DNA from 2 places in the Ruegeria sp. BJ5 genome. Region 1 is predicted to be linked to the other one. Evidence: riboswitches for the same ligand, from Rfam matches in the RefSeq annotation. Region 1 holds a riboswitch; the other holds the start of a gene.
The links. Region 1 has a riboswitch for cobalamin ahead of ACR0NY_RS05575 (DUF1636 family protein). Riboswitches for the same ligand answer to the same signal wherever they lie in the genome.

Region 1 (7,853 bases):
GGGCGGTGCGCACGAACCCGTCCGAGAAATGGATGAACTCTTCCAGCCCGACCATCCCGGCGGCGTGGATCATGCGGACGGCGACCTGCTCTTCATCCGGATCAAAGCGGGCCAGATCGGCCTCGGACCGGATCGTGGCGAAGGATTGCTTGTAGATCGCCGCGCCGTCGGTTTCGTATTCATAGGGCATCAGGTCAGGTCCATGGTCTTCAGTGTTTCGAGGTCCAGCCCGCGCTGGAGGGGCTCATCCCCCGCGCGGCCGTGTTTTACAAGATCAAATCGCCCGTCGCGGCCCACCAGCGTCAGATCGGCCGCGCCCATGCGCGCGCAGCCCTTGGCGCAGCCCGAGACATGCAGGCTGCCGGACACGCTCGGAGCCAGTGCGCGGGCGATGGCGCGGGTCTCGGCCTGTGCCTGCGGGCAGAATGGCGCGCCGGGGCAGGCGTCGGTGGTCAACAGAGGGTCGGCGCCATCCGTTACGAAGGCCGGGGCGGGGATCGCCGCCCCGCCTTCCAGCAGGAATAGCCGCCAGGGCGTGACGCGCAGGGCGGCGGCGCCCGAGGCCTCGACCAATGCGCGCAACTCGGCGGCGGGCAGTTGCCCGAAGGCCGCGCCATAGATCGGGCCGATTGCTCTGTTGCCGGGTTGCAGCGCCGGTGCCTTGGGGCCGGGGGCGCGGCCCTGCCAATCCTTTGGCAGGTCATGCACCGCGATCAGCCGGGCCATGCGGCGGGTGTCAGAAGTGAAGCGCTCGGAGAACCATTGGGCCAGATCGATCACGCGGTCAATCGCCTCATCTTCGGTCACCAAACGGCCGGTCTCGGCCCCGTCGGCGCGCAGGATCAGGCCCGAAGCTCCCCGCTCCAGCCGGATATCGGCCGAGTCCTCGGTCAGCAGCCGTGCCGCGCCGGTATCCACCGCAAAGCCGAACTTGGCGGGCAAAGCGGGCAGATCGCCCAGCCGGTCGATCAATGCCTGTGTCAGGCGCGCGGTCAGGTCGCCGGGTTGGAAAAGCGGTGACACAAGGATGTTGCGCCGGGTTTCGATGCCCGGTTCGGCATCCAGCAGGTTCAGCGCCGACAGCTCTGCCAGCAGCGCCTGATGGTCGGCCTCGGCCACGCCGCGAAGTTGCAGGTTGGCGCGGTTGGTCAGGTCGATGGTGCCGTTGCCGAACCGCAAGGCCAGATCGCACAGACCCAGCGTTTGCGCGGCGCTTAGCCTGGCCAGACGCGGGCGCACCCGTACCACCAACCCGTCGCCGGACATCATCGGGCGATGCGCGCCGGGGCACCAGCCCTGAACGACCGGGGCGCTCATCCCAACCCCTCCAGATCGGCGCGGATCGAGTTGCGACGGGTGTTCCACAACCCGGCCTCGTAAAGTGCGCGGAACCTGTCCTGCATAGCCTGATGGGCCTGCGGGTTGGCTTGCTGCAAAAACGCGTCCACTTCGGGGTTGCCCAGGGTGGCATCGTGGTAGAGGTCGAACAAATGCGGGGCGACGCTGCCTGACAGATGTGCGAACGAGGCCATGTGATCCAGCGTCGCCGCGATCTCGGCCGCGCCGCGGAAGCCGTGGCGCTGCATTCCGGCGATCCAGTCGGGGTTGGCGGCGCGGGCGTGGACCACGCGACTGATTTCCTCGGGCAGGGTGCGGGCGCGGGGCGTTTCAGGGCGGGTATTGTCCAGGTGGTACAGCTGCGCCTGACCGCCGGTCAGCTTCTTGGCAGCGGCAAATCCGGCCTCATGCGTGGCATAGTCATTGGCCAGCAACAGATCGGTCTCGGTCAGGTCCTGCAGGTGCACGAAGCTGTCGGCCTGCGCCACGCGCTGGGTGATCCCGTCGGGGTCGTGGGCAATGTGCTCGCCCTCGAAGGCGAAGGCGCTGGCGTCCAGCCAGGCCTGACCGGCCTGCGCGCGGGCCTCGTCTGTATAGGTCTCGGACAGGTGGGTCATGTTCAGCCCATAGCTGCCCGGCGCCGGGCCATAGACGCGGGCGGCGGGAGCGTGGCCGGCGTAGGGGTTCCAGTCTGGCGCCTCGTCGCGCTCGGACAGCGCCCGGACCGCCTGACCGAACAGGGCCGACAGGGTCGGGAACACGTCGCGGAACAGGCCCGAGACGCGCAAGGTCACGTCCAGCCGTGGGCGCTCCAAGTCAGTGATCGGAAGAACCTCGATCCCGCTCACGCGCTCCGACCCCGGATCCCAGACCGGTTTGACGCCCAGCAGGTGCAGCGCCATGGCGAATTCCTCGCCCGCCGTACGCATCGTGGCCGAGCCCCACAGATCGACGATCAGGCCCTTGGGGTAATCGCCTTCCTCCTGCAGGTGGCGGCGCACCAGTTCTTCGGCCAGTTTTACCCCCTGCGCATAAGCCGCGCGGGTGGGGACGGAGCGCGGATCGGTGGTGAACAGGTTGCGGCCCGTGGGCAGCACGTCGGTGCGCCCGCGATAGGGTGAGCCCGACGGGCCGGCCTCGATCCGCTTGCCGGCCAACGCGTCCAGCAATGCCGTGCGTTCGGCCCGTGCCGAAGCGGCGGTGTCAAAATTGCCCGCAACCTGCGGCGCGCGGCCAAAGACATGCAGGCCGTCGCCGAACTGGCTTTCCTTGATGTCACAGACGAAACGGTCGATGCGGGTGATCGCCTCGGCGGTGCTGGTGGCCTGATCCAGCCCCAGATCGGCCTCGAGCCCGATGGCGCGGGCCTCGTCACGGATATCGGCCCGCAGCCGGTCGCGCCGCTTGGGGTCCAGCCCGTCGGCGTTCGAGAACTCGTCCAGCAGCGATTCCAACCGCACCATGCGGTCGGGCGTGCTGCTCTGCTTCATCGGCGGCGGGATGTGGCCCAGCGTCACGGCCCCGACCCGGCGCTTGGCCTGCGCGGCTTCGCCCGGGTCGTTCACGATGAACGGATAGATCACCGGCAGATCGCCGATCAGCGCCTCGGGCCAGCATTCGGCCGACAGGGCCACCGATTTGCCCGGCAGCCACTCCAGCGTTCCGTGGGCGCCGACATGGATCAGCGCGTCCGCCCCCAGCCCGCGCCGCAGCCACAGGTAGAAGGCCACATAACCATGACGGGGCGTGCGCGACAGGTCGTGATATTCGTCGTCACGCAGCTCGGGCACGCCACGTTCGGGCTGCAGCGCCACCAACGCCCTGCCGCGCCGAAGCGCGGTGAAGTGGAAGGCCCCATCGGCGCAGGTCGGGTCGTCCTCGGGCGCGCCCCAGACGGTGTCCAGATCGGCGCGCAACGCCTCGGGCAGTTGTGCCAGCGCTGCGCGGTAAGCATCGACCGACCATGAAATCCGGGCGTCCAGAAGCGTTTCGGCAATCGGTTCGGCGGGGGCGGTGTCATACCCCGCGCCTTGCAGGTCGGACAGGATCGCCTCGGCCGAGGCCAGTGCGTCCAGCCCCACCGCATGGGCCATCTGCCAGTCCTTGCCGGGATAGGTGGACAAAACCAGCGCGGGTACCTGTTGCGCCTTTGGTTTCTCGGCCAGGTCCACCCAGGCCATCGCCCGGTCGACGATGGCGGTGATCCGGTCCGGCTCGGGCCGGTGGGCAAAGCGGGAATATTCCAGATGCGGGTCGCGCTTGCCCGGTTCCTTGAACGAGGCGACACCGGCCGAGATGCGCCCGTCCACTTCGGGCAGCACCACATGCATGGCCAGATCGGCAGGCGACAGGCCGCGTTCGGCCTCGGCCCACGCCTTGCGGCGCGAAGTGGCCAGCGCGACCTGAAACACCGGCACGCCCGCCACGTCCAAGGGCGATGTGCCCGACGCGCCTTTGCCCGAAAACGAGGTGGCATTGATGATCGCCGAGGGCGTCATCGCGGGGATATTCTCGGCCAACCACTCAGCCGCCGTAGGCGCCTTGAGCGAGGGTGCGAATAGCCCCACCGCCTGATGACCCCGCGCGCGGATTTCCCGGATCAGCGCCGCGACCGGCGCGGTATCGGCTGAGGTCAGGTAGGCGCGGTAGAAGGTTACGATGATGCGCCGGCCTTGGCCTGCGAAGGCGTCCTCGGGCGCGATCACGCCGCGATCCGGGCACCACGCGCCGCAGTCGGGTAGTGTCTTGGCCCCCATCACCGGCCCGGCATACAGCCCCGCTGCCAGCGCCATCTGCGCCAGAGCCGCCTGGGCTGCCACTTCGCCGCCGGTATCGCACAGATGCGCCAGCCGCCGCAGGGTCGAGACCGGCAGGGTGGAATAATCGTCCAACCGCGTATCCTCGCGCCCGTCGGCGGGCAGAACCGCCAGCGCGATGCCCTTGGCCTGCGCCAGCGCCAGCACCTGCTGCAACCCGTAGGGCCAGTAGGGCACGCCGCCGATCAGCCGGATCAGGATGCCCTTGGCGCCCTCCAGCGTCTGTTCGACATAGGTATCGACCGACAGCGGGTGTTTCAGCGCCGTCAGGTTGGCCAGCCGCAACGAGGGCATCCGCCCCTCGGGCCCGCCGCCGCGATGCCATCCGGCTGCGAAGGCACCCAGATCGCTGTCCGAAAAGGACAGCACCACCAGATCCGCTGGGCTCTGGCCCAGATCGGTCGGGGTCTCGGTTTCCTCGAGCCCGTGGCTTTCGCGAAAGACGACGTGCATCGGTGCTTACTCGGCGGCCTCGGTGACGCCCGTCAGGATGCCGCGGATCGCAGCCTCGTCGATGTCGTGATGCTCGGCGATGACAACAAGGCGCGAGCGGCGCTCCTCGTCCGGCTTCCACGGGCGGTCATACTGGTGCCGCACCCGCGCGCCGACCGCCTGAACCAGCAGGCGCATCGGCTTGCCCTGAACGGCGGCATAGCCCTTAACACGCAGGATGTTCAGCTCGTTTGCCAGACGCTCGATTTTGGCGACCAACTGCGCCGGGTCGGTCTGTTCGGGCAGTTCGACAACGATGCTTTCGAAATCGTCATGTTCGTGGTCGTCATGGCCATCGTGATGCGAGGGGCGGGCGTCCATGTCGTCTTCGGCTGCGGCTTCCAGTCCCAGCACCACGCGCACGTCCACCGCGCCCTCGGCAACCTCGACTACGGGCAGGGGGCGCGGCGCCTCGGCGGCGATGACCTCGCGCGCCTTGGCCACGCCTTCGGGGCCGGCCAGGTCGGGTTTGGTCAGAAGGATGATGTCGGCGCACGAGATCTGATCTTCGAACACCTCGGACAGGGGCGTTTCGTGGTCGATCGAGTCATCGGCCATGCGCTGGGCGTCCACTGCCGCGACATTCGGGGCAAAACGGCCTGCAGCCACGGCCTCGGCATCGGCCAGCGCGATCACGCCGTCCACGGTGATCTTGGAGCGGATATCGGGCCAGTCGAACGCCTTGAGCAGCGGTTTCGGCAGGGCCAGACCGCTGGTTTCGATCAGGATGTGGTCGGGGCGCGGGTCCAGCGCCATCAGCGCCTCGATCGTGGGGATGAAATCGTCGGCCACGGTGCAGCAGATGCAGCCATTGGCCAGTTCCATGATGTTCTCCGCCGGGCAATCGGGGATGGCGCAGCTTTTCAGGATTTCGCCATCGACGCCCACGTCGCCGAATTCGTTGACCACCACGGCCAGCCGCTTGCCCTGCGGCTCGGACATCAGGTGGCGGATCAGCGTGGTCTTGCCCGAGCCGAGAAAGCCGGTGATGACGGTGACGGGAAGTTTTTCGAGGGTGCTCATGCTCAGGCTCCAATCGGGGGAATGCGGGCGGCGCAGTTCTTGCGGAAATGTTCAGGGCGGTCGCGCCATTTCACAAGGCCATCATCGGCGGCTAGGTACTTGGTGGCGCCTTCGACGATGATCTCGACATGGTCGGATTCGTTGAGGTTCTCATAGACGAAGGTCCAGCGCGACGGCCCGCCGCGCAGAACGATCGAGCAGCCCTGGTCGCAGTTCGACAGGCATTCGACCGGCTTCAGGGTGATGCCTTCGGGCAGGTCGGCGGCGGCCAGCGCCTTGTGCAGCAGCGTGCCGGGGCGCTGGGCGTCGTCCTCGATGGGCAGCCCGCGTCGGCAGGTGGTGCAGACCAGCAGCTCGACTGGTGTGGTCTCGGTCACGTCTCTCATCCCCATCACTCGGTTGTCGGGGGACGGGGTATGCGCGGGCCACGTTGCGGACATGGGCCCGACACCGGAACACCCCGTCCGGTTTGTCTTCGGGCGTTGGCAGGTCTCCCGGCTTGCGGATGTCAGAGCAGTGCTCTGTCGGATGTCCCGCCTTCCCGGCCTGCGGCCAGTGGCATTTGGGCACCCTCTCCGGTCACGGTCGCGGGGGCGGCTGCGTTTGACGGAAAACCGCTGACGCATTCCCTTTTCATCTGTTTGCACAGACACCAACGCAAGCGACATGCGGTACGGGCAGGGGGGTTGTCAAGCGCGCAGGGGCAAGTGCTTTGCGTCGGATCGAAAAAGCGACTTGCCGGGGTCAGTCCGCGGCATCACCGGCCAATCGGTCGCGCAACCACGCGAGGAACAACTGGGCGGGGATGGACGGAGGCGCCGCGCTGACGCTGCGGATCAGGTAGTGCGACTGGGCAAAGGGAATCGCCGGCCCTGCAACCCGGATCGGCGCGCCCTGCGCGATCGCGTTGCGCCCGAACCGCTCCAGAACGGTGGCGTAGCCCGCGCCGGCCATCACCAGTTGCAGCGCCGTGACGGTCGTATCCGCCGAATGCCGCGCGGGGCGGTCGGGCAGGTCGGTGTCCGTCGCCTCGAAGTACCGCGCCCAGTTGTCCTCGTACCCCAGAATGTGGATCAACGGGCCGTTGCGCAGGTCTGGCGCCGGGTCCTGCGCCCGGCAGATGGGCACCAGCCGCTCCGAGCACAGCCGGTCGGCCGCAACACCGGGCCAGTCGCCATAACCCAGCCGGATTTCCACGTCCACATCGGCAGGCGCGGCCGAGTCGTTCCAGATATGCGACACCAGCCGCACGGGGATCTCGGGGTGCTGCGCGCTGAACGCGGGCAGCTCGGCCGCGATCCAGTAGGTCATCGACGATATCGCCGCCCGGATGGTCAACGCCTGTCGCGAGGCGGGGCCGAACAAGCTGTTGGTGGATAGCGCGATATCCGACAACGCCCGGCGCACGGTCAGCGCATAGGACTGGCCCAGCTCGGTCAGCGACAGGTGTCGTGCGTTGCGGGCAAAAAGCGGCTGCCCGAGGTCCGCCTCGAGCGAGCGGATATGCAGCGACACCGCCGTTTGCGTCAGGCCCAGTTCCTGCGCGGCGGTTGTGAAATTCAGGTGGCGGGCAGCGGCCTCGAAGCTGCGCAGCCAGGCCGGATTGGGCAGGCGGTCCATTCAGCACCAAAATTTTTTGCATCTAAACTGACTTTTTATTCGTTTCTTTTGTCGGTGGGCAACGGAAATACTCGGGCCAACGAAATTGCGCCTGCAGGAGGGCAGAACATGAAGGTCGGGTTCATCGGTTTGGGCAATGTGGGGGGCAAGCTGTCGGGGTCGCTGCTGCGCAACGGTATCGACCTGACGGTATACGACCTTAACCCCGATCTTGTGGCGGAGTTCGCCGCCAAGGGGGCAAAAGCCGGTGAAAGCCCGGCGCAGATGATGCGCGATTGCGATGCGGTCATCACCTGCCTGCCGTCGCCCGCTGCCTCGGACGCGGTGATGCAGCAGATGCTGCCCGAGGTGACCCACGGCAAGATCTGGATGGAGATGTCCACCACTGACGAGGCCGAGGTCAAACGCCTGGGGGCCATGGTGATCGAGCGCGGCGGGGCGGCGGTGGACTGCCCGGTTTCGGGCGGGTGCCACCGGGCGGCCACGGGCAATATCTCGATCTTCGCGGGCTGCGACCGGGCAACGTTCGAGCGGATTCTGCCGTTCCTGACGACGATGGGCCGG
Region 2 (7,853 bases), on a different contig from region 1:
GATCAATCGTGGTCAGGCCGTTCATCCCCTTGCTTGTCGATCGAAACCGCATGGCTGTGGGGCGATCGAACTCGGCCACCTCGACCGCGACGTGGCGGGGCTTGCCACGGATCATGATATCGGCTTCCCAGCACGACCCGACCCAGTGACCCGGCATCTCGACGGTGCGTCGAACCTCGACACCGCGGCGCATCGCCATGCGCTCGAACCGTTCGAAATCCGCGACCATGTCGAACACCGCATCGATCGGCGCCTGGATATCTTCGCGTGCTGAAACCTGCATGTCGGCCTTTTCTGCTCAGTCAGGGTGCCAGTGTTTCGTCAGTCCAGCGTATCTGCAAGCCAGTTACGCAAAAGAAAATGCGCGATTGCCCCCTTCCGCGCTGGCAGAAGCTTGGGGTGCTCGCCTGCAAAAGCCTGCATCATCTCGGATTTGGTGACCCACATCGCGTCCTCGATCTCGACCGGGTCGATCGTGATCTCGCGCGACAGCGCCTGCGCTGCACACCCGAACATCAGCGACGACGGAAATGGCCAGGGTTGACTTGCCAGATAGCTGACGGGTCCGACCGGAACGCCGGCCTCCTCCATGACCTCGCGTCGCACGGCGGCCTCAAGGGTTTCGCCCGGTTCGACGAAACCGGCCAGCAGTGAATACATACCGTCGGGCCACCCCGGAGATCTGCCCATCAGGACAGTATCACCATGCGTGACCAACATGATCACCACCGGATCGGTGCGTGGAAAGTGCTGCCCGCCACAGGCCGGGCACAGCCGTTGCCACCCGGCCTGTGAAATGTTGGTCGGGTTGCCGCAGCGCGCGCAAAACCTGTGCGTCTCGTGCCAGCCGATCACGGCCTTGGCGGTGGCTGCCAATTCGGCGTCCCGGGCCGACAGCCGGGTCATGATCCGACGAAGCTCGGCGAACACGTGGCCCACGGGCAGCCCCGGATGCTGCTGTTCGGTTCGGTCCACGAACGCTCCAACGCCCGACAGGTCCAACCCGTCGGCAGACCAATTCGAAATGTCCATTGCAAACAGCGGCGCACCCGCATCACTGCGCCCCAGCAAGATCGGTTGGTCAACCGCCCCGCCGGGTCCGTTCGCAACCAGATCGTGGTCCATCGGAACCAAGGCCAACTGGTCCAGCGCTTCGCCCATGACCAGCGGTTTGCCCCGCCACATCAGGATGCACCGCGCCGTGCGATCGGACCGTGCTGCCTCCAAAGCTCTGGCATCGGTACGGATCTGCGCCGCCCGGTCCAGTCCAGAGCTGCCAAATGTCACGCTTTCCGCCCGTTTCATGCCTGTCCCTTTGGAATTTGCACAAGGGCTGCCACGACTTGGGCACTGGTGCAATGGGAATTCACACTCGCAAAAAGCATCGTTGTCGCAAAGGACGCATGGAAGCCCTGACGATTACCTGTATTCTACCTTTCAGTGAAAACGTATGCACAACAGCAACTAAAAGAAGAAAATTGGCTCTGAAATCCTCCCTGCTTCAGGCACATCCCCACTTGAAAACCGCGCACATCCGGATTCTTGCAACGACCGATCTGCACATGAATCTGACCAGTTTCGACTATTATGCTGACCGGCCGGAACCGAGTGTGGGCTTCACCCGAACCGCCAGTTTGATCCGCTCTGCACGTCGAGAGGCGGAAGAGGCAAATGCAACTGTCCTGCTGTTCGACAACGGCGATTCCCTTCAGGGGACACTTCTGGGTGACTGGGCGGTCGAACAGACCGACGCGACCCACCCTTTGATGTCCGCCTTTGGGCGCTTGGGCTACGACGCAATTGCGCTGGGGAACCACGATTTCGGCTTTGGTCTGCCAGCTCTGGGCCGGATCGTTTCTCGGGCACCTTGCCCGGTTTTGTGCAGCAACATGCAGTGTCTGACCGGGGTAGCGCCCTGGCAGAAACAGGCCATCCTGACCCGTCATGTCCACATCAACGGCCAAAGCACTCCTGTCCGAATTGGCGTGTTCTCGATCCTGCCACCGCAGACGGTGAAGTGGGAAGCACCACAATTGGAAGGCCAGGTTGCAGCCGAGGATGCCGTCGCCACGGCGCGCCGGATGGCCGAGAATTTGCGTCGTCAGGGCTGCGACCTGATTGTGGCTCTTGCACATTCTGGTCTAGGCGAGCCCGACGTCGCGCCGATGTCGGAAAATGTGGTCGCACAGCTTTCTGCTCTGGACGGTATTGATGCAATCGTGGCCGGACACACGCACCTGACACTGCCCGACCCAAGCGATGGTAACCCGCAGCAGGCCAGACCCGTGGTCATGCCCGGATCAGCGGGGTCGCATTTGGGGGTGATCGACCTCACGCTTGCTATGAACGCCGCGGGAGAAGCGAGAATTGCTGGTCACAGCGCGCATCTGCGCGCGATCTGCCCGGGCGGGGCTGAAGCCGGAGATTGGGTCGTTCCTGAAGACCCTGAGATGGTCGAACTTTTTGCCGCAGCCCACAAAGCGACCCGCAAAGCCGCTGCCCAGCCGGTGGGCCGGATCAATCGTCCTTTGCATAGCTATTTCACCTTCTGCGGGGTGGATCAGGGGCTGAACTTGGTCGCCGCAGCCCAGGCGGCAGCCCTGCGACCGGTTCTGGCCGGGACGGCCTTTGAGACTCTGCCAGTTCTGTCCGCAGCCGCACCTTCGAAATTCGGAGGCCGGGCCGGCCCAAGACACTACACCGAAGTCCCGGCTGGCGATGTCACCGTACGGCATGTCTCGGACTTGCATGTGTTCCCGAACCAATTGGCCGCCATGCTGCTGGATGGCCGCCAGATCGCCGATTGGCTGGAGATGTCGGCTGCCCAATTCTCGCAACTTGGCGATAGCGACGAGCAGGTTCTGATCAACCCCGAGGGCACCGGGCACAATTTCGACGTGCTGCATGGGGTGACCTACAGGTTCGATCTGACGCAGCCCGCGCGATATGATTTGGGCGGCCAGTCGATCGACACGTCCCATTCCCGCCTGCGCGATCTTGCCTATCAGGGTCGCCCCGTCGATCCGGATGAACAATTCGTCGTTGCATCAAACAGCTACCGAGCCAATGGCGGCGGCAACTTTCCCGTCCCAGACCCGGCCCGGCTGATCCCGGTGCCGCCGCTGAGCCTCCAGGGAATCTTGCGCGACTACCTGGCGGGACGATTGGGTCCGGATCCGGTGGAAAACACCGCCCAAAGCTTTTCCTTTGTTCCGCAGGCGGGCCGGTCCGTGATTCTGAAGACCGGGCCACGCGCTGCAAACTACCTGCGCGAGCTCGACCACTTTGCAGCCACCACCGACGGGCAGGACGCGCGCGGGTTTCTTAGGGTACGCCTGTCTTTGTGACGGGTTGCCAAGCGGGTGCGTGATGCCTATATCGTCGGTCGAGAGGTTGGCGCGGGCAAGCGCCTCGCCAACCTGGTCAGGTCCGGAAGGAAGCAGCCACAACGAGCCCCGCTTGGGTCGATGTCCAACCTCTCACTTGACGCCGCGCCACGTATTCGGCCCGGTCAATCCAACCTCTGTATTTCGTCGTTGTTCCTGAAAACCGCGCTTGCGGGCGGGTCAGGCGATCAATCGCGGCCAAACGGCACTGCTGCGCCGGGCGAAGGCGCCGATATGACCGATTTCGGACAGTCCGAAATCCCTCGGCTCCAACAAATGCCGACGGGCGGTCGGACCATAGAGTTCAGCCAGCCGCCAGACGGCGGGCGGTGGCACAGTCTGGTCATCCTCGAACGCAATGATATCCGCCGTGGCGTTCGCCCGACTCCAATCCGCTTGGGGAAGCGTGTCTCCCAATTCGGGCAGATAGCTGGTGGGCGATGTACACCACTTGCGCCATTGCCAATAGACGCCCGCCGGCAAATCGGCTCCGAATCCCAGAAGTTTCCCCGGCAGGTACCCCAGAAGACGCACCAGAGGTGGCACGTGGCCATACCAGAACAAAGTCGCCAAGCCCTTGTAGGGCCACGGGTGATCGGCCACCGTCACCAAACCTGCGCACACACAGATCATCCGGTCGATCTGTTCGATTTCCGGTTGCAGCGGACCCAGCATTCCACCGACCGAATGCCCGATCACCCACAGTTTTGCCTGCGGGTATCGACGGCGCATCTCGGCACGCGCTGCGGGCATGTCGATCAGCGCCCAGTCCGCCATCGTGGCCTTCGAGTCTTTCAGCCGCCCGGTCAGCGAATGCTCGAAATCCCGGTAATCATATGTCAGGCAAGCCATACCGCGCTCGGCGGCCAGCCAGCGAGCAAAGTGCTGATAGTAGTCACGTGGCACTCCTGTTGCGCCGTTCAGCACAACAACGGTTTGCGGCTCGACCGCCGGAGTGTAAAGCCGCGCCGCCAGCTGGGTCTGGCCCGACGGAAACTTAAAGTCTTCCACGTCAACCGCGTGCTGCGAATCCAACATCTTTGCCTCCAAACACTCTGGACCGATCGGTCTAATACTTTGTGTCTGGACCAATTGGTCTAGGCCTGTCAATATTTGGCCTGCATGACCCAACGTCCACCAAACACCAAAGATCGCCTGATCGTGACTGCCGCCCGACTGTTCCAGCGCTCGGGCTATAACGGTGTCGGTCTGGCGGAATTGCTGGCCGAAGCGCAAGCCCCCAAGGGTTCGCTTTATCACCATTTTCCAAAGGGCAAGCCGGATCTGGCCCTGGCGGCGGCCAGTTGGGCCTCGGACGGGATGTTGAGCATGATTGCTGCGGCATTCGACGACGCCGCGGATTTTCGCGACGGGGTCACCACCCTGTGCCACAAGATCGCGAAGCTGTTCGACACCTCGGCCCAATGGGAGACCTGCCCGATCGCCGCCACCCTGTTCGAAAGCCCCGACAACCGCGCGTTTCGGGAACATGCCGACCGTCTGTATGAAAGCTGGATCATCGAAGTTCGAAACCACGCCGCGCGGTTCGGAGTTTCCGACCCTGAAAATGCTGCGGACACCCTGTTCATCGTGATGCAAGGCGGCTGGCAATTGGCCCGTGCCCGCAGGGATTCGAATGTGCTGCGCAGACTGCCTGATCTGTTCCCTTGGGACTCACTCCGGCAACCGGGCTGAAACCGTCTTGACTCGATCCCGGATACACCGCTAGCGATGAGGGGATGGTTCCCGTGCCGTTTCGGTCCGGGATGAAAAGGGAACACGGTGCGGTCCAACCCGGAACTCCGGAGCGGACCAAGGCCGCGACTGCCCCCGCAACTGTAGGCGGAGAGCGATGCCTAAATACCACTGACCGCAAGGTTGGGAAGGTCGGCAAAGCAAAGACCCGCAAGTCAGGAGACCTGCCATCAAACGTGAAACCGAAACTCGGACGGGGTGTCCGGGCAGGGTCTGGCCTTGAAACCGGCGTCTGTCCAAATCCACCTCGCCCAGCGCGCGGAGGGCGCAACATGATTTGGAAGACCGATACCCATGAATTCGCGGCAACCATCTGCCAGCGCACCGGAAAGACCTGCCCGGCATTGGCGCGCATGGCACGGGCCATCGCGCAGGCAATGGCGACGGCGCAGGCCGCTACATCCCCCGACTTCCAAGTGGAAGGCAGTAGCGAACTGGCCCATTGCGAACATGGCTGCACGGCGCGGTTCGATGCACGTCCCGAACGGATCCGCGTGTATTGCGGAGCGGCCGCCGACACACCGTCCGACTGCCTTGATACCTACGCCGACATGCTGTTTGACGACCAGAGCGACGCCCTGCCTGCGCAGGTCATCAGTGATCGACCCTGTGCGATGCTGCAGGCCACGGCGATCATGCCCGTGGTCAGGGCCGAGCGCGAGTTCCGCGCAACCGCCTGAAGGTCAGGTCGCCAGTGCCTCGCGCGCCGGGGCGACGGCCCAGTCCATCTGAGCATCAGTCTCGACCGCGCAGGGGCGTACGGCCCGCAGGCGTTTCAGGGCCTGTTCCGGCTGCTCGCCGCTCTCGATCATCAAGCGCAGAACAACCATGCCAGACCGCCCACAACCGCCCCGGCAGTGGACCAGTACCCGCCCGCCGCCCGACAGCGCATGGCGGGCGGCGGCGCTGACTTCGGGCCAGCGGCCGGATATCTCGGTCGACGGCGCCGAGAAGTCGGCGACCGGCAGATGCGCCCACCGACAGGCGCGCCGATGAATGTCACAGCCCAATTCGCCTGCACCCACAGAAACCAGTTCGGCAAGGGTTGTCATCGAAATCACCAGCCCCGGCGCCCAGGCTGAAATCAGGTCCAGGTCTCCTTCATAGTCGCCGCCACCGCCGGGAACCGAGGTCAGGGCCAGCGTGCCGCCACCCACCTGCAATGCATGAACCACAAGATTTGTCATCAGACGTTCCCCCCGAAACTGGCTGATTGAACTTGATCCGCGCAGTATGCCTCACACGGCGCGCTCGCCAAAGCGAAAAACCTGCACCGGCGCTGTGGACGCGGGGCACCGGGAACTCTACCCTGCATCGTCAGTACGAATCCGTCAGAGCAGACATGACCACACAGTCCAGCCCCGCCTATCAGGTTCTCGCCCGAAAATACCGCCCGGAAACCTTTGCCGATCTGGTCGGTCAGGATGCCATGGTGCGCACGCTGAAAAACGCGTTCGAGGCGGACCGGATCGCGCAGGCCTTCATCATGACCGGCATCCGCGGCACCGGCAAGACGACCACGGCCCGGATCATCGCCAAGGGCATGAACTGCATCGGCCCCGACGGCAATGGCGGCCCAACGACCGAACCCTGCGGCCAGTGCGAGCATTGCGTGGCCATCATGGAAGGTCGCCATGTGGACGTGCTGGAAATGGACGCCGCCAGCCGAACCGGCGTGGGCGACATCCGCGAGATCATCGACAGCGTGCGCTATCGCGCCGCCAGCGCGCGCTACAAGATCTACATCATCGACGAAGTCCACATGCTGTCGACCAGCGCGTTCAACGCGCTGCTGAAAACGCTGGAAGAGCCGCCCGAGCATGTGAAATTCATCTTCGCCACGACCGAGATCCGCAAGGTTCCGGTCACCGTGCTGTCGCGCTGCCAACGGTTCGACCTGCGCCGGATTGAGCCCGAGGTGATGATCGGCCTGCTGCGCAAGATCGCCACCGCCGAAGGCGCGGAAATCTCGGATGACGCGCTGGCCCTGATCACCCGCGCCGCCGAAGGCTCGGCCCGGGATGCGACCTCGCTGCTGGATCAGGCGATCAGTCATGGCGCCGGCGAAACCACTGCCGACCAGGTGCGCGCAATGCTGGGACTGGCCGACCGGGGCCGTGTGCTGGACCTGATGGACATGATCCTGCGCGGCGATGCGGCCGGGGCCCTGACCGAACTGGGTGCGCAATATGCCGAAGGCGCCGACCCGCTGGCGGTGCTGCGCGATCTGGCAGAAATCACGCATTGGGTCTCGGTGGTGAAGATCACCCCTGACGCGGCCGAAGACCCGACCGTCTCACCAGACGAGCGCACCCGCGGCCAGCAGATGGCCGAGGCGCTGCCGATGCGGGTGCTGACCCGGATGTGGCAGATGCTGCTGAAGGCGCTCGAGGAAGTCTCGGCCGCCCCCAACGCCATGATGGCCGCGGAAATGGCGGTGATCCGCCTGACCCATGTGGCCGATCTGCCCAGCCCGGAAGAGTTGATCAAACGCCTTCAGGACAGCCCTCCGCCGCCCGTCGGCGGGCCGGGGGGCGGCGTTCCGGTTGCCGGCAACACCGCCCCGCCCGTGACCGCGACGGCCTCGGCCCATGCGCCGGCCCCGCGCGGTGTGGGCGGCGCGCCCACGGCGGCGTTGGCTCAGGACGTGCAGACCGCGCTGGCGCGTTATCCAACGTTTGAGCATGTGGTCGAGCTGATCCGCGCCAACCG

Region 2: it holds a riboswitch for cobalamin, as region 1 does, so the genes downstream of both, ACR0NY_RS10905 (hypothetical protein) here and ACR0NY_RS05575 (DUF1636 family protein) in region 1, are expected to answer to the same signal.

The regions. Positions count from the first base shown of each region.
Region 1 covers NZ_JBQFSH010000001.1:1,105,082-1,112,934, reverse strand. Annotated here, with positions in the region: gene ACR0NY_RS05595 (precorrin-8X methylmutase) at 1-190, opposite strand, end outside; gene ACR0NY_RS05590 (cobalamin biosynthesis protein CobG) at 190-1,317, opposite strand; gene cobN (cobaltochelatase subunit CobN) at 1,314-4,607, opposite strand; gene cobW (cobalamin biosynthesis protein CobW) at 4,614-5,669, opposite strand; gene ACR0NY_RS05575 (DUF1636 family protein) at 5,672-6,055, opposite strand; cobalamin riboswitch at 6,137-6,341, opposite strand; gene ACR0NY_RS05570 (LysR family transcriptional regulator) at 6,414-7,289, opposite strand; gene ACR0NY_RS05565 (NAD(P)-dependent oxidoreductase) at 7,398-7,853, shown strand, end outside.
Region 2 covers NZ_JBQFSH010000003.1:46,043-53,895, forward strand. Annotated here, with positions in the region: gene ACR0NY_RS10875 (SRPBCC family protein) at 1-283, opposite strand, end outside; gene nudC (NAD(+) diphosphatase) at 322-1,305, opposite strand; gene ACR0NY_RS10885 (bifunctional 2',3'-cyclic-nucleotide 2'-phosphodiesterase/3'-nucleotidase) at 1,404-3,347, shown strand; RNA gene ffs (signal recognition particle sRNA small type) at 3,387-3,485, shown strand; gene ACR0NY_RS10895 (alpha/beta hydrolase family protein) at 3,567-4,424, opposite strand; gene ACR0NY_RS10900 (TetR/AcrR family transcriptional regulator) at 4,548-5,081, shown strand; cobalamin riboswitch at 5,110-5,327, shown strand; gene ACR0NY_RS10905 (hypothetical protein) at 5,414-5,821, shown strand; gene ACR0NY_RS10910 (protein-tyrosine phosphatase family protein) at 5,825-6,328, opposite strand; gene ACR0NY_RS10915 (DNA polymerase III subunit gamma/tau) at 6,451-7,853, shown strand, end outside.